Regions from separate parts of the Cytobacillus sp. MT66 genome, predicted to be linked through region 1. Evidence: riboswitches for the same ligand, from Rfam matches in the RefSeq annotation. Region 1 holds a riboswitch; each other region holds the start of a gene.
The links. Region 1 has a riboswitch for thiamine pyrophosphate ahead of thiC (phosphomethylpyrimidine synthase ThiC). Riboswitches for the same ligand answer to the same signal wherever they lie in the genome.

Region 1 (3,177 bases):
TTTGATAAGGCATCATCTCTTTTGTGTGCACCTGGATGCCCTTTCGCTAAATCAGCAGCATGTGCAGCTATTTTATAAGTTATAACACCTTCACGGACATCATCTCGGTTTGGTAAACCTAAATGTTCTTTTGGTGTAACATAACATAGCATAGCTGTACCATACCAACCAATCATGGCTGCACCTATCGCAGATGTAATATGATCATAACCAGGAGCTATGTCAGTTGTAAGTGGCCCTAGAGTATAGAAAGGCGCTTCCTTACAAACCTCAAGTTGTTTGTCCATGTTTTCTTTAATAAGGTGCATAGGTACGTGACCTGGACCTTCAACCATTACCTGTACATCATGCGCCCAAGCAATTTTTGTTAGTTCACCAAGAGTTTCTAATTCCGCAAATTGTGCTTCATCATTAGCGTCAGCAATTGAACCAGGACGTAGACCATCTCCTAAAGAGAATGCAACATCATAAGTTTTCATAATCTCACAGATTTCTTCAAAATGAGTATATAAAAAGTTTTCTTTGTGGTGGTGAAGACACCATTGAGCCATAATAGATCCACCCCTGGATACAATACCTGTTAAACGTTTTGCAGTTAACGGAACATATCGCAAAAGAACACCAGCATGAATGGTGAAGTAATCCACGCCTTGCTCGGCTTGCTCAATCAAAGTATCACGGTAAACCTCCCATGTAAGGTCTTCGGCAACACCGTTTACTTTTTCAAGTGCTTGATAGATAGGAACGGTTCCTACAGGAACAGCTGAATTGCGAATAATCCATTCCCTTGTTGTATGAATGTTTTTACCTGTTGATAGGTCCATAATATTATCAGCACCCCAACGAGTGGCCCATGTCATTTTTTCGACCTCTTCTTCTATGGAGGATGTAACAGCAGAATTTCCAATATTTGCGTTGATTTTAACATGGAAATTACGTCCTATGATCATAGGCTCTGCCTCTGGATGGTTGATATTAGAAGGGATAATTGCTCGACCTCTTGCAACTTCTTCGCGTACAAATTCAGGTTTCATATTTTCCCTTAATGCGATAAATTCCATCTCAGGAGTGATGATGCCCTTCCTTGCATAATGAAGCTGTGTAACATTTCCACCTTTTTTTGCACGTAACGGTTTACGCTTTAAACCCGGAAACACATTATGATTAGCTCGAGGGTCATTCTCATCCTTATATCCATTGTCTTCAGCCTTAACTTCTCTACCTTCATATTCCTCAACATCCCCTCGTTCATGAATCCATGTGCTTCGAAGAGGAGGAAGACCTTTTGTAATATCAACTGAATATTTAGTATCCGTATAAGGTCCGCTTGTATCATAGACCCGAACTGGTAGATTTTCTTCTTCACCAAAGGCGCCCGTTGTAGGACTTAGTTCAATTTCACGCATTGGTACCTTGATATCGGGTCTTGAGCCTTCAACATAAACTTTTTTACTACCTAAAAAACTAGACATGATGGAAATGTTTTTTTCGTTTAATGAAGTTCTTGACATAGAGTAAATCTCTCCCTTTTTTATAATTAAAGAGGACGAGATCTAGACAATAAAAGAGGAATTAAAGAAATGAATTAAATAAAAAAAGCCGAATCCAAAAAGGATGGACCGGCTTTGTATGTGGAAATTTATTTAATACATGATTATTTTTTCTAACTTCCCCACGCTAGTATGAGCTAGATCAGGTCCAAAGGGTCAAGAAACTTTAACGTGTTTCTCTCTCAGCCCAACTTATTGGACTCCCCTAGTTATTTCTATTCAATTTGGTTTTAGTATACACGAGTTTTAAGTAAAATAAAAGGACCAATAAAAAATATAAAAACCATTTGATTAAGAGACGGACAGCAATTGGTTCTATTGGTAATATGAATTAAACAATAAACATTTTAATTTTTTACAAGAGAGGGAAATAAGGTTTACTTAAGAAGAAAATGAAACGAAATTCCTTAGTTTAAAGGTTGAAAGTCTAAAAGAATCTCCTTTAACTATATGTATAACTTGAGGGGGTCCACATATATTAGGATGAAATTTAATTCCTTTTTCTACCGTACAAATTATAATGGTAGAACTCTTCTTCTGTTAAATTCTCTGTGTATCTACAGGGCGGTCAATAAAAGAAAGCTTGAATAAATAAAAAATAAGGATCGATCTTCAAGCTTATAGGATTACTTTGCGGTCTAGAGAAGAACCCTGTCACTAAGGCTTTTTGAAGGGTATAAAAATTGGCAAACCCATTATTTAATTATTTCAACCGTATGCTCCTCATGCTCATGTAGGCGATCATCATTTTGCACATGGATAGTTATTATGTAAATACCAGCTTCTCTAAATGAATAAGAACCAGTGTATTCGCCTGAATCAGCTTCTTCTGTTTCTACCCAATCATGCTTGTCTGCATTACTTTCATGATAGATCTCATAACGGACATTCGCATTTTCAAGCGGTTCATGATCAATCTGTAAGTTTACAGTCAAATTAGTTGGTTGATTCATCTTGATATCTTCCGGCTTCAGAAAATGCATACTAAATCCTTCGGCATGACTGCCGTGTTCATGACCTTCAGCTTGGTCTTGGTGCCCTTCCTCATGAGCAGCAGTAGCGCCTTCACCGATTGTAATTTGTTTTTTCGGCATGGTGTGCATATCTTTTGCTGTTGTGTGTGCATATATTTCATAAACCCCATCACGGTCAAATGCTACTTCAGCTGTATATGTTCCATCGTCATTATTATTCGCTTCTATCGTAGTACTTTCATCTTCCTTGCCCATTTCCCAGTATTCAAATTTCACTTCTTTGGCATCTTTCACTTTTTCTTCACCATAATTAACAATGGCCTTAAGTTTAACCTTTTCATTTACTTCTGCCTTTTCAGGAAGCACAAATTCAACTTCGATGATCTTTGGTTCTTCAGATGCCTGCTTTTGCTCATTTTTATCTGTGTTACCACATGCAGATAAAAGGCCTAAAACTAAAATTAGCAGCAGCATTCCAATTTTTCTTCTCATTTAAGTTCCTCCATCTATTCTTAGATTCGTCATTATTATAGAACTTTTTTAAGGTCATCTATGATAACATCAACTACCTCAGCCTCTATCCCACTGTAAGATTTAATAATTTTCCCTTCTGGGTTTACTAAAAAGAAGCTAATTCCATGTGTTACTTGGTC
Region 2 (3,177 bases), on a different contig from region 1:
TAATTATTCAGCTTTTAAAAAGAGGCTTGACACCAGTAACGGCAAGAAAAACTTTTATTATCGGACTGTACTGGCATTTCCTTGATGTAGTTTGGATCTTTATTTTCACATTTGTTTATTTAAAAGGGTTGGTGGGATAAATGGAAAAACAAATGAAGGGCTTTCCAGTCAGCCATGTGGTTGGTTTTATCTTTTCTCTCATTCTAACCTTCTCTGCAGCTGGAATTGCCTTAAAAACAGATTTATCATTCAAAGTTATCATGTGGATCATCGGTACCCTAGCCGTTTTTCAAGCTGGCATCCAGTTATTCATGTTTATGCACCTGCGTGAAGGTGAAGACGGCAAGACCAATGTCGTTAATATTGCGTACGGTGTGTTCATGGCAGTGGTTATTGTTGTTGGATCTATTTGGGTCATGAGTTCAGGACACATGCACTAATATTAATGAAAGAAATCGGCTAATAAGCCGATTTCTTTTTTTATCTATAGCCTTGGCTTCCGTCTGTCATTTCCTCCATAACATTAATGAAAAGAATGATACCGAAAACAATAATGGATGAAATTAATAATCCAAATGCGATGGCAAAAGTATAGTCTCCTATCAGTCCACTTACGAACAGACTCGTTAAAATTCCCATTATGCTTAACATTATACAAACAACTGTGATCTTTTTTATTAATAATAACTCACTGATTTGTCTCATTCTTCTCAACTCCTTTTAAGAATATTCTAACTTTGTTCACAGAATTGTCAATATTTAATGATAAATTTACAAAAAAAGCGCTTCCCTTTTAAAGGGAAACGCCTATTTTAAAAATTGCTTACGATACTTTTTTCTGTTCAATAAGTAATGTGGGATCGTTTCTAATGATTAATCGTGGAGCTGTTGAAATAAGCAGAACAGCAACGATTGAGCAAAGAATAGCTGCTCCGAGCATCGTAACCCCATTTACTGCTAGGGAAAATACAAATGGTGACATCCCTTCTGGCGCATATTCGCCAAAGAAAATAACGCCGGCAATGAAGTGCCAGAAATACCGTGCAAAGCTTCCTGCAAATACTGCTGCAGTAATCCACCCCAATGCCTTCTTTTTGGACCCGAATCGAATTTCTTTTTGGATCTGATTAAATAATAGACCCGCAAATCCAATACATGCAAAAGCAATGAAATACTCAATAAATGCTTGCACAGGTGTTGCAATCCAAGCATCTCCCATGGCTATCTGAAGAATTCCCCATAATAGGCCTGAAAGAAAACTTACCCTAAATCCCCAGCGAAAGGCAAGAATAAAAATTGGAATCATGGCAATGGAAATCGAGATGTTTGGCGTTGGTTTAATGGAAGGCAAAAGATCTAGTACAATCGCAAACGCCGCAAAAAATGAAGCCTCAATTAATGCAATTAAACTTAATTTCTTCATAAAAAATCTCCCCTTTCATTTGAATCGTCACCTCAAGGGGAGAATAGATAGACTTAGGAATAATCCACTACTCAAATCCACATTCCTTCGCTAGAATTAACTAACAGGTTCGAAGGGTCAGAACAGAAATCTGTTCACTCTCAGCACTTAGCTCCCCTTGTGGTTACGCTTATATGATTAATAACCAAAGTATATATGAATTGTCTTACAAGGTAAAGTAAAATTGAGCCAATTCATGATTAGGCATCCACATTGATTGATGGCGGTCCATTATTCTCACCAGATGTATTTTTCGTATAGGCATCTCCTAAAATATAGTAATCTAGTGAATCCTTAGAGATCTTATGGTATTCCCTTCTTTTATACATATAGAAGACCGTTCCTAAGATAACCCATACAGCCAGAGCAATTAGTGATGGCATACCTAAGGCAGATGGAGAACCTGGGATCAGCAGCAAACCAAGAAAAGCTAAACCGCTTAGTGCCCCAATTAAGGCAATGAGCTTCTTTATGGGTGATACAGTCTTGGCTTCTCCCCTGCTATTAGCGCTCCATTTAAATTCCTTATATGCTGTAAGGGATGTATAGAAATAGGCTATTGTTACACCCGTGGCAGACATGTCAACAATCCATAATAAAACGGGCCGGCCAAACCATGGCGCTACTAAACAGAATAAGCAAGTAAAAATGACACCGACGTGCGGCGTACCATACTTAGGATGAAGGTTAGTAAATGCATCTGGAAGGACTTTTGCCCGACCCATTGCAAAAAGCAAGCGGCTTGATGAGACATAAAACCCATTTAGACCTGTAAAAACCCCCATTAATAAGGATAATGCCAGCAACAGCACCCCGATCAATCCAAGCGTATCTGAAACTACATCACCAGTTCCCCAAGCAGGATTTCCAGCTACCAGCTGCTGCCAAGGCATTGCTACTGCTGTTGCAATAATCATGAAGCAATAAAGCAGACAAGCCACAATTAGAGAGTAGATAATTAACCGAAACGCCTTTTTTGGAGGGAAATTAAATTCTTCGGCTGCTTGAGGAATATTGTCAAATCCTATATAAGCCCAAGGAGCAATGGCTATAATGGCAATAATTCCCGATAAGGCTGGGATATCTGGTCTAAATAAAGGCTGCAGATTATCTAAACTGGATGCAGGATTCAGGAGCATGCTTAATGTTAAAAGTAAAACACCTCCGACAAGAACTAAGCAAAAAATAAATTGCAAATTACCGGATAATGAGGCCCCTTTAATGTTTAAATAAGCAAAAATAACTAAAGCGAACGATGCAATCAGTACTTCCCCCAGATAAACCTGCCACCCGCCAATTTCATATAAAGGAACAACATCTGTAAAAGACGGGAGAAGAAACTTTCCCAGTAATGAAAGTGCTGAGGCATTTAAAGCAACAATACAAATATAGGCAAGGGTCAAAAACCACCCGCAAATGAATGCATGATCTCTTCCAAATCCCAGGTAAGCATAAGCGAATTCTCCGCCTGAAACAGGATATTTTTCAATTAATACCCCATAGCTTACAGCGATCACCATCATTAATACTGCACCAATTGATAAGCCTATGATTGTTCCAAGTGGACCTGCTTTTCCAAGCCATTCTGTTGGCAATATGAAACAGCCCCAGCCAATGGCAGACCCCAGAGCGATTGCCCATACCCAATGCGGTTTGAAAGTTTTCTGCAGTTCAGCCCTCTTTTGCATCTTTCCCCTCCTAGTATATTAATTTAT
Region 3 (3,177 bases), on a different contig from region 1:
TTACTAAAGGATAGCCCAAGTGAAGAACTGGCTAATTCCATCCGGATGGTAATGGCTGGAAAGCGGATCTATGCCCCAGAGCTAATGGATGATATCTACAGTGAAGAAAATCCGCTGACAGCCCGGGAAAAAGCAGTGCTCGAACTTGTCGCCGATGGGAAAAACACAAAGGAGATTGCGGCTGAACTTCAAATTAAGACAGGCACAGTCCGAAATTACATCTCCCAAATCATGGATAAGCTTGGGGTAAAAAATAGAATCGAAGCAATTGCTCAATCAAAAGAAAAAGGATGGTTCAAATAACTAGACAATAGTAAAGAAAACTATTGAAGGTATCGAAATACTTTTGCAATTAGCCTTGTTGCTAATTGCCTTTTTAATGCTTTAAAAAAAATTTTAAACAATTTTAAAAAACATCTCGACAAAACGCTATGAATTGTCGGATAATTGTAATTACAATACACGTAAAAGTTATATGAAAATACTAATAGGCGTTATTCCAATTTTATGTGCATTGTCTAGTATTCGTTAAACGCTTTATTTTTTTTAATTAAACTTTCCAATAGTAAAAAAAAGGCAGGGAGAAGTAGGATGAAAGATTATCCAATCGAAGTTCAATTAAGCACTGAAAGAAAAGAAAAACCTGATTTCCATAATCTTGAATTTGGAAGAAACTTTACAGATCATATGTTTCTTATGGATTACACAGAAGGGAAAGGCTGGCATGATCCTCGCATTGTCCCTTATCAGCCTATTACATTAGACCCTGCAGCCGTCATTTTCCATTATGGGCAAACAGTTTTTGAAGGTTTAAAAGCATATCAAACAGCTGATGAGCAAATTTTTCTATTTAGACCTAATAAAAACTTTGAACGTTTAAACCGTTCCCTTGAACGTTTGTGCATGCCGCAAATTGATGAGGAGCTAGCACTAAGCGCCTTAAAGCAATTAATCAATGTAGACCGGAACTGGGTTCCAAATGTTGAGGGAACATCTCTTTACATTCGCCCATTCGTTATTTCAACTGAAGCGCATTTAGGTGTTTCACCATCACTTACTTACCAATTTATTATTATCTTATCTCCTGTTGGAGCTTATTATAAGGAAGGCATCAACCCTGTGAAAATTGCGGTTGAAACAGAATATACCCGCGCAGTTAAGGGCGGAACAGGGGCTGCCAAAACTGCCGGAAACTATGCTTCAGGCTTAAAGGCACAGGAAGTGGCAGAAGACGCTGGTTACTCTCAAGTATTATGGCTTGATGGTAAAGAGCATAAGTATATTGAAGAAGTAGGAAGCATGAACGTCTTCTTTAAAATTAATGGGGAAGTGGTAACGCCTGAGCTAAATGGCAGTATTTTAGCTGGGATTACACGTGACTCAATCATCAACCTGCTTAAACATTGGAATGTACCAGTTACAGAAAGAAAACTTTCAATGGATGAGCTTGTACAGGCAAGCAAAGAAGGAAAATTAGAAGAAGCCTTTGGTGCAGGTACAGCAGCTGTTATTTCTCCAATCGGCGAACTTTTCTATAAAGAAGAAAAGCTTGTCGTTAATAACGGAGAAACAGGTGAATTAACAAGAAAACTATACGACGAATTAACTGGCATCCAAAATAATAAAGTAGACGATCCATTCGGATGGCGCGTACTTGTCTAAAGAACTGCTTTTAGCAGTTCTTTTCTTTTTCCAAAAATTCACTTGCAATTCATATGAATCATGATATGCTAGGTATGTACGTCGGAGAATTTTCAAACAATTTAATTTAGAGTCTTGCTAGGGGCGCCGAAAGGCTGAGATGTGACCCTTTGAACCTGATCTAGTTAATACTAGCGTAGGAAAGCAAGAATGATGTAAAACCAAACTTTTATTTCATTCACTAACCGCTTTCTTTACGGAAAGCGGTTTTTTTATTGTGTTAAAAAGTTAAGGTTTTACAAAACCAAGTTGATTGGAGCTAAAAATCAACGGCAACGTTAAACACAGCCTATTATACAGAAGGAGGGAGTTCGTTGAACACAACGACTAAAACGTTTACCGAAAGACTATTTGAAAACGTGCAGCCAATCTGGGAGAAAAATCACCAGCATCCATTTGTCCAAGAATTAGGAAAAGGCACTCTAGACAAAGAAAAATTTATCCGCTACATGAAACAGGACTATGTCTATTTGATTGACTATGCCAAGCTGTTTGCTATCGGTGTCATGAAGTCGCACGACCTGGATACCATGGGGAAATTTGGTCAGATCCTGCATGAAACATTAAATTTCGAAATGGAGCTTCATCGTCAATTTGCTGCAGAGTTTGGGATTTCTAGAGAGGAATTGGAAGAAACAAAGCCAACTCCGGTTAATTTAGCCTATACACGCTATATGCTGCATGCTGCTCAGCATGGCAGTTTGGCTGAGGTAGTCGCGTGCCTGCTTCCATGTGCATGGGATTATTGGGAGATTGGAAAACTATTAAGAAAGCAATATGGAGACCAATTGGACAATAATCCTTACGCCAAATGGATAGAAACCTATGATTCCGAAACTTTCGGTGCTGGTGCACAATGGCTGATCAAACTAATGGACGAGATTGCAGACGGCAAGCCAGAGCGTGAGCTAGCAAAATTAGAAGAACATTTCCAGATGACTTCAAAATATGAATACCTATTCTGGGACATGAACTACTATGATCACGATTGGCCAATCTAAATTAATTAAGCTGGTGGAAAAATGCTTGAACTAAAAAACGTATCTTTCTCATTTCAACACAATGGTGATAACATCATTTCAAATCTGGACATGAAACTAGAGCATGGTGAGTTTGTATCACTTGTAGGAAAAAGCGGGTCAGGAAAAAGTACCATTTTAAAACTAATCACAGGTCTTCTTAAACAAGATACCGGTGAAATCCTTATCAATGGAAAACCAGTTTCCCTGGGGGATGTAGGGTACATGCCCCAGCGAGACCTGCTTTTGCCCTGGAGGACCATTCTTGAAAATATCATGCTGCCGTCTGAACTCCGAAAAGATGTACATATTTCAGCAGAGGAAGCCGAAAGCTGGCTAGACAAAGTTGGATTACTTGATTATAAGGATGCGCTGCCTAAGCAGCTTTCTGGCGGAATGCGACAAAGGGCGTCATTTCTGCGGGCCTTGTTCACAGGCAAAGATCTATTATTGCTTG
Region 4 (3,177 bases), on a different contig from region 1:
ACCTAAATGTTCTTTTGGCGTTACATAACAAAGCATTGCCGTCCCATACCAACCAATCATTGCAGCTCCTATAGCAGATGTAATGTGATCATAACCAGGAGCAATATCAGTCGTAAGAGGCCCAAGTGTGTAAAATGGCGCTTCCTGACAAACTTCCAGTTGTTTATCCATGTTTTCTTTAATTAGGTGCATCGGTACGTGCCCTGGTCCTTCAATCATCACCTGTACATCATGCTTCCAAGCAATTTTTGTCAACTCACCAAGTGTCTCTAATTCTGCAAACTGTGCTTCATCGTTCGCATCTGCAATAGACCCAGGACGTAAGCCATCCCCTAAAGAGAATGCAACATCATAGGATTTCATGATTTCACAGATTTCTTCAAAGTGAGTGTATAAAAAGCTTTCTTTGTGGTGGTATAGACACCATTGTGCCATGATAGACCCACCACGAGAGACAATACCTGTTAAACGTTTAGCTGTTAACGGGACATACCGCAAAAGAACACCAGCATGAATGGTGAAGTAATCAACACCTTGCTCTGCTTGTTCAATTAGGGTATCACGGTAAACCTCCCAGGTAAGATCTTCAGCAACACCATTTACTTTCTCAAGTGCCTGATAAATGGGGACAGTACCGACAGGAACCGGTGAGTTCCGAATGATCCATTCCCGTGTTGTATGGATATTTTTCCCTGTCGATAAATCCATAATATTATCAGCACCCCAGCGTGTCGCCCAGGTCATTTTTTCAACCTCTTCTTCGATAGAAGATGAAACAGCAGAATTACCAATATTTGCATTAATTTTCACATGAAAGTTACGGCCTATGATCATGGGCTCTGATTCTGGATGGTTGATATTTGAGGGAATAATCGCTCGCCCCTTTGCAACTTCATCCCGTACGAATTCAGGTTTCATATTTTCTCTAATTGCGATAAATTCCATTTCGGGAGTGATAATTCCCTTTCTTGCATAATGAAGTTGTGTCACATTTTTTCCTTTTTTGGCCCGTAACGGTTTTCGCTTTAAACTAGGAAACGCATGACGGTTGGCGCGAGGATCCTTTTCATCTTTATAACCATTATCCGCTGGTGTCATTTCACGGCCATCATATTCCTCAACATCGCCGCGTTCTTGAATCCATGAACGGCGAAGGGCAGGAAGACCCTTAGTAATATCGACAGAATAATCAGGGTCTGTATATGGTCCGCTGGTGTCATACACACGCACTGGAGGATTTTCTTCTTCTCCAAACGTACCTGTTGTCGGGCTTAACTTGATTTCACGCATTGGAACTTTAATGTCCGGTCTAGAACCTGTTACATATACTTTTTCACTTCCGGAAAAATTAGACATGATGGAAATACTTTGATCGTTTAATGAGGATGTTGACATTGACATAATAAATCTCTCCTTTTATGAATATAAGGACAAGATAAAGAACACAACAAGTGGAGAGCTTATTAAAGCTTATGAAGTACATAAAAAAGCCGGTGTCCAATAAATAATTGGACCCGGCTATATGTATACAGAAGTAGTGTGACTATAATGACTAACTTCCCCACGCTGGTATGAACCAGATCAGGTCCCAAGAGTCAAGAAACTTCAACGTGTTTCTTTCTCAGCCCAACTTATTGGACTCCCCTAGTTATTTCTATTCTATTTGATTTTAATATACATGAAACTGCGTTAAAATAAAAGGAAAATTTATAAAATGAGAAAAATTCACTGAATTTAATTAAACGAGAAACCACCGCCCAAAGGTGGAGGATTACTATGAGTAATTGATAATCTACTGTTCATTTAAGCTTCTTTTAAAGGCTAATTTCTTACCCAGTGCCTTTAGTGTAAAAGATTTCTGGCCGGGTCTATATGTAGCTCTGGGACATCGGGCTCAACAGGTGATGAATATACTTAAAAAAATTGATAGCCCGTTACATAATCCCATCCACTATCTGAATACATCTCTATCTGTTCTAGTGTAATTCTCCTTTTTAAGGATACATCTATTCTGTACCTAAATTTTCGCTTCACCTTAGATAAAATAATCACGGAACTAATTTCAAAAAGTTTAAAGGAATTATGGTTAGATACAACCACTGCAAACTGAAGAATGTTATTTACCATTTTTATTGGAATTGCTCATTTTAAAAGGGATTTGACCTCTAAAATGGATCAAGGGCGGAATCACATTTTCCAGATGCTCCCCGTTATAAAAACTAAAATACTATGGGTACCTTAACAAACAGAAGTCCAATCCTCAGAAATCCCACCTTTTCCCCTACTTTTCTTTAAAAAGGATTACTTTTTATTATATTCAGGAACCCTTCGATATTGGGAGATAATTCTTTATCTTTATTACGGCTACAAAGATATACAGGGCGTTTTATTTCAATACCTTTAACCTTAACTCTCCCCAATTCCTTACGCTTCAAGTGTTCTTGTACTGCCAGTGAAGGTGCTAGCATTGTTCCATACCCAGCTATAACAGCACGGACAGATTCATTTAAACCATGAAATTGCAACCCTATGCGTGGAACCGTAACTCCATGAACCTTGCACAAAGAAAAAAGAACTTCCCTTGTAGAACTTCCTTCCTCTCTTAATAAAAATGGTTCTTGGACCAAATCAGATAGTAATACCTCTTTTCCATTGTATTTATGGTTTTTCGGGACAATAAACCAAAATTCTACGTCCATTAAGTGATGGAGGTTTAATTCTGTTTGTTTCCACTTTTCTTTTACTACAAAAGCAATATCAGCTTTATAGCGAAGTAATTTTTCGAGTACTTCATTTGAATTACCACTAAATAAATCTACATTTACCAAAGGTGATTCATTTTTAAACTTGGCCAGCCATGAGGGTAACAAAAAATTAGCTGGTAAATAAGTTGATGCTATTTGTAAATTTTCTAGCTCTCCATTCCTTAATTGATTCAATTTATTTTCTATGTCTTTTTCCATATCAAATAAACGTTCGGCTTGTTTAAATAAAAATTGACCCGAGTTGGTCAGTTTGATCCCTCTTCCTTCTGCCTCGATTAACTTCAATCCTGTTTCTTTTTCTAGATTTCGTATTTGAATGGTTACGGCTGGCTGACTTAGGGAAAGAACTCTTGCAGCCTCAGTAACGCTCTTTATGGACGCCACAGTAGTAAAAATCCGAAGAGAATGAAGG

Region 2: another riboswitch for thiamine pyrophosphate. It lies ahead of thiT (energy-coupled thiamine transporter ThiT); the one in region 1 lies ahead of thiC (phosphomethylpyrimidine synthase ThiC).
Region 3: another riboswitch for thiamine pyrophosphate. It lies ahead of tenA (thiaminase II); the one in region 1 lies ahead of thiC (phosphomethylpyrimidine synthase ThiC).
Region 4: another riboswitch for thiamine pyrophosphate. It lies ahead of thiC (phosphomethylpyrimidine synthase ThiC); the one in region 1 lies ahead of thiC (phosphomethylpyrimidine synthase ThiC).

The regions. Positions count from the first base shown of each region.
Region 1 covers NZ_JBXAFB010000028.1:3,415-6,591, reverse strand. The annotation lists gene thiC (phosphomethylpyrimidine synthase ThiC) at 1-1,511, opposite strand, end outside; TPP riboswitch at 1,653-1,767, opposite strand; gene AC1Q59_RS24115 (FixH family protein) at 2,246-3,016, opposite strand; gene AC1Q59_RS24110 (SCO family protein) at 3,052-3,177, opposite strand, start outside.
Region 2 covers NZ_JBXAFB010000001.1:171,243-174,419, reverse strand. The annotation lists gene qoxC (cytochrome aa3 quinol oxidase subunit III) at 1-140, shown strand, start outside; gene qoxD (cytochrome aa3 quinol oxidase subunit IV) at 141-440, shown strand; gene AC1Q59_RS00795 (hypothetical protein) at 481-705, opposite strand; gene thiT (energy-coupled thiamine transporter ThiT) at 824-1,423, opposite strand; TPP riboswitch at 1,489-1,591, opposite strand; gene AC1Q59_RS00785 (APC family permease) at 1,663-3,150, opposite strand.
Region 3 covers NZ_JBXAFB010000001.1:250,889-254,065, forward strand. The annotation lists gene AC1Q59_RS01220 (response regulator transcription factor) at 1-303, shown strand, start outside; gene AC1Q59_RS01225 (branched-chain amino acid aminotransferase) at 592-1,662, shown strand; TPP riboswitch at 1,772-1,861, shown strand; gene tenA (thiaminase II) at 2,016-2,702, shown strand; gene AC1Q59_RS01235 (ABC transporter ATP-binding protein) at 2,724-3,177, shown strand, end outside.
Region 4 covers NZ_JBXAFB010000034.1:4,128-7,304, forward strand. The annotation lists gene thiC (phosphomethylpyrimidine synthase ThiC) at 1-1,395, opposite strand, end outside; TPP riboswitch at 1,542-1,656, opposite strand; gene AC1Q59_RS24540 (LysR substrate-binding domain-containing protein) at 2,292-3,177, opposite strand, start outside.